One region of the Shewanella sp. CAL98-MNA-CIBAN-0140 genome, then DNA from elsewhere that is predicted to be linked to it. Evidence: predicted binding sites of a transcription regulator. Region 1 holds the regulator's gene; the other holds the start of a gene.
What was found. The regulator LexA, encoded in region 1, represses DNA repair genes until DNA is damaged. The targets are predictions, from matches to a motif close to TACTGTATNNNNATACAGTA.
Positions count from the first base shown of each region.

Region 2: a site for LexA is predicted at 900-919, ahead of dinB (DNA polymerase IV). Genes of this name have one in related genera too.

Region 1 is NZ_JBEOPI010000021.1:46,611-48,824, reverse strand. Features, by position in the region: gene plsB (glycerol-3-phosphate 1-O-acyltransferase PlsB) at 1-524, opposite strand, end outside; gene lexA (transcriptional repressor LexA) at 789-1,403, shown strand; gene AAEY93_RS12235 (cell division inhibitor SulA) at 1,400-1,906, shown strand.
Region 2 is NZ_JBEOPI010000019.1:51,479-53,692, forward strand. Features, by position in the region: gene bfr (bacterioferritin) at 1-339, shown strand, start outside; gene bfr (bacterioferritin) at 352-819, shown strand; gene dinB (DNA polymerase IV) at 957-2,036, shown strand; gene AAEY93_RS11505 (aminoacyl-histidine dipeptidase) at 2,124-2,214, opposite strand, start outside.

The sequences.
Region 1 (2,214 bases):
GATAATGCATTAGAAAACTGTACAAAATTGTGGCGACCTAGAAACAAAATCATTAGCCATTTTCGCAGCCAGGTCGGGTTTTCCCTTTCAAAAAAAGCCGCTTTCATGCTGTCATCTTCTTTACCCGGTGTGCGACCCCAATAAAGGCTCACAGGCACCAACTGAATATCTAACTCAGGACATTGACGATGAAGCGCTAACAGACTGGTAAAACTATTAATAAATTTTTCACCGCTTTCGCGTTTACCAAAAAGCGGTTTGCGGCCTTCAAGACAAACGATGCGTGATACTTTGAGGCCATCCAATTGCAGTGGCTCATATGGACTGGGCATACCAAAGCTCTCAGTGATTTCGCTTAATGCAGCGGCATCACTGATTGATTCTGTTTTCATAACATAAATCAGAGGTTTAGATGGATCTAAATTAAGATCGTCAAAAGGATCATGTGGCACAACAACCGTGAGTACCATCGATTTTTGAATCCATTTTAACGCTCGTAAAAATATTGAATCTGGTTTTGACATGGTTATTTTCGCAACATAAGCCACTGTAATATTGTCGTATAGGATACCAGAAACCAGCCTGCTTACACTATCAGACCGATTTATCTTTACGCTTGAGTTCTCACTATCAGAAATAACATCAGACAATCAATACACAATAACTAATAGAAACAGGTTGTTGAATGATACTTGACCAACAATATTCAAAAAAGAGTTGGTTAATACTTGCACGAACAAAAACACTGTGTATAATGACAGTCACTGTATAAAAAGACAGGAACCATCATGAGACCGTTAACGCCGCGCCAAGCAGAAATTTTAGACTTAATTAAAAACAATATCACCGAAACAGGTATGCCACCCACTCGTGCTGAAATTGCGAGTCGTCTTGGCTTTAAAAGTGCTAATGCCGCCGAAGAGCATTTAAAAGCATTAGCCAAAAAAGGTTTTATCGAGATCATACCTGGTACCTCGAGAGGTATTCGTTTACCTCATGAAGAACAGCTTGAAATCGGTCTGCCACTCATTGGACAAGTTGCTGCTGGAGAGCCTATTTTGGCGCAAGAGCATGTAGAACAATATTATCAAGTCGACCCAAATATGTTTAAACCCGCCGCAGATTTTTTATTACGGGTTCGTGGTGATAGCATGAAAAACATTGGTATTTTAGAAGGCGACTTGCTCGCTGTACATAAAATGCAACAAGCGCGTAATGGTCAGGTTGTGGTGGCGCGTGTTGATGATGACGTCACCGTAAAACGATTCGAACAAAAAGGTAATATGATTTATCTGCATGCAGAAAATGAAGATTATAACCCGATAAAAGTAGATTTAAGTTGCCAAAGCCTAACCATCGAAGGGCTTGCAGTTGGCGTTATCCGTAATGGAGATTGGTCATGAACAAACTAATGGGCGTAGCGCCACGTCACCCAGGCTTATGGGTAGATTTAACTGAAACAGATCTGCATGGCAACCAAACCATTCAAACATTACAAACTGTCACCCAAGGTGAAGCAGAACTGAGTCAATTGTGTAGCCAACTGGCGACGTTGAGCCAACAAGGCAGATGGATTGTATTAATTAGTCCACCTCACATAGGCTATAAGCATATGCTGGCCAGTGCTGGAGTGAGAATGGATCGTATTTTACTGGTGCACACCAAAGATGAAGTCGAAACATTATGGGCCATGGAAAAAGCTCTCACGAGCGGAACTTCTAGTGCAGTGGTTACTTGGACAAGTTCACTCGATGCTCGCGATAGTCGTCGATTGGAAATTGTCGCTAAGAGCGCGCGAGCATTAGGCGTGGTAATTGAAAATGTGAATGCTCACTTACCTCACAAACATCAACTTGTTAACTCTACATTAACAAGTGGAGCAGGTAATTTTTGCTCATTTCACTAAGCATAAATCCTTAATTACCAAGCCCTGCATTGAATTCAGGGCTTTTTTTCATCTTTTTTTAGCCTATTTACCAACAAAGTGATCTTGATCAATGTTTAATCTACAAGTAATGTGGTTAACAAGGATGAAACATTCTTCATCTTTAATTGGATAAAATGACAGTAATCAAGATTACTGTCAGACAAATAATCCAAATAGAAATTGATAAGTTCAGTCGTAGGTACAAGCGTGGTGCACAGCTAACAATAAAAGCGTAGACAGTCTGTATACAACCACCAGAGTACTTTGAGTTCATCAAGCTTTTTTCG
Region 2 (2,214 bases), on a different contig from region 1:
TATAAAAAATCGATTGAAGACATGAAGCATGCTGATAAGCTGATTGAACGTGTATTGTTTCTTGAAGGTTTACCTAATCTGCAACAATTAGATAAATTGCGTATCGGTGAGCATGCTGAAGAAATGCTCAACTGCGATCTGGCGGCTATAACAGCACAAATTGCGCTTTTGCGTGAAGCCATTAAGGTATGCGAAACTCAGCAAGATTATGTTAGCCGCGATTTATTTGAAGATTTACTCGAAGATGAAGAAGAACATTTAGATTGGATTGAGTCGCAACAAGAGCTTATCAATCAAACGGGTATTCAAAATTATCTTCAATCACAAATTAACGACTAATAGGAAATTATCATGAAAGGCCATCCAGAAGTCATCGATGCACTAAATAGTTTATTAACCGGCGAGTTGTCTGCCATGGATCAATATTTCGTCCATGCTCATATGTACGAAGACTGGGGATTCAACGAACTGTATACCCGAATTTTGCACGAGTCAGACGACGAAAAGTTGCATGCTGCTAAATTAGTCCAACGGATTTTATTTCTTGAAGGCACTCCCGATGTTGCCAGTCGTGAAGCGTTGAACATTGGTAAAGATGTGCAAGAAATGTTTAAAAGTGATTTAGCCTATGAATATCATGTTGCTGATCATTTACGTAAGGTGATCGCGCTATGCGAAGACAAAAGTGATTATCAAACTCGCGAAATTTTAGAGGTGTTGTTGGATGACACTGAGTCTGATCACATGTACTGGTTAGAAAAGCAATTAGGTCTGATTGAGATGGTTGGTTTACAGAATTATTTACAGACCAAAATGTAACGTATCCATTGATACAGGTTACCATTTACTAAAGCCCAACTGAGTTTGGGCTTTTTTGTGTCAGTGAGACAATGATTGAATACTGTTTATATATACAGTATCATCATGGTAATTGAGTTAATGATGATGGTCATAGAATGCGTAAAATCATTCACATCGATATGGATTGCTACTTCGCTGCCGTTGAAATGCGAGATTTTCCTGAACTACGAGGCAAAGCTATTGCTGTCGGTGGCAGAAGTGATCGCCGAGGTGTAATAAGCACATGCAGTTATGAGGCCCGTCAATTTGGGGTGCGTAGCGCGATGTCCAGTTATCATGCACTGCAGTTGTGTCCGCTGTTAATTTTAGTGCCTGGACGCATGGAAGTGTATAAATCGGTTTCATTGCAAATTCGTGAGATTTTTCATCGATACACAGATCTCGTTGAGCCATTATCTTTAGATGAGGCTTACCTTGATGTCAGCGATTGCAACGTTCACCAAGGCAGTGCCACATTAATTGCTAAAGCCATTCGCAACGATATTTTTGAGGCCACAGGATTAACGGCTTCAGCGGGTATTGCACCGATTAAGTTTTTAGCCAAAATCGCTTCCGATTTAAATAAGCCCAATGGTCAATATGTGATCACCCCTAATCAAATTAGTGATTTTGTAAAAGACTTGCCACTGAGTAAAATTCCTGGCGTTGGCAAGGTTACTTCAAAAAAGTTAGCCGATATTGGCTTAACCACTTGTTATGACGTGCAACAATATCCTAAGGCTCAATTAATTAAGGCTTTCGGTAAATTTGGCCATGTGTTGGCTGAGCGTGCACAAGGGATCGACTCAAGGCAAATTAGTCCACACCGAGTGCGTAAGTCTGTTGGGGTTGAAACCACCTTAGCCAAGGATATTTTTACCTTAGAACAATGTCATCAAGTGTTACCACAGCTTATTCAAGAACTCAGTGCTCGGGTACATCGCAGTGCTAAAGACCGACAGATCCACAAACAGGTTGTTAAGCTTAAATTTAATGATTTTAAACAGACCACAATCGAGCATCGCAGTGATGAGATTTCGATTAACTTGTTTCATGACTTGCTGCAACAAGCTTTGCAGCGTAGCCAAGGGCGGGGTATTCGTTTGATTGGCGTGAGTGTTGGTTTAGCCGACGTGACGTTGGCAGCGACAGATAATGGTGCGGATAAAATCACCCAGCTCGATTTACAGTTTTAACACTGGAACAATACAAAAATTAAAAGGCGACATTATTGTCGCCTTTTAATTTGTTTATTGTGTTGATAACGTCATCACTAAAACGGATTAAGCATCTTTAGCTGGAATACGCTCTAGTACCGCAAGTAGCAATTGCCAGTACTGACCAACGGTGGTGATGTTGACCATTTCATCAGGG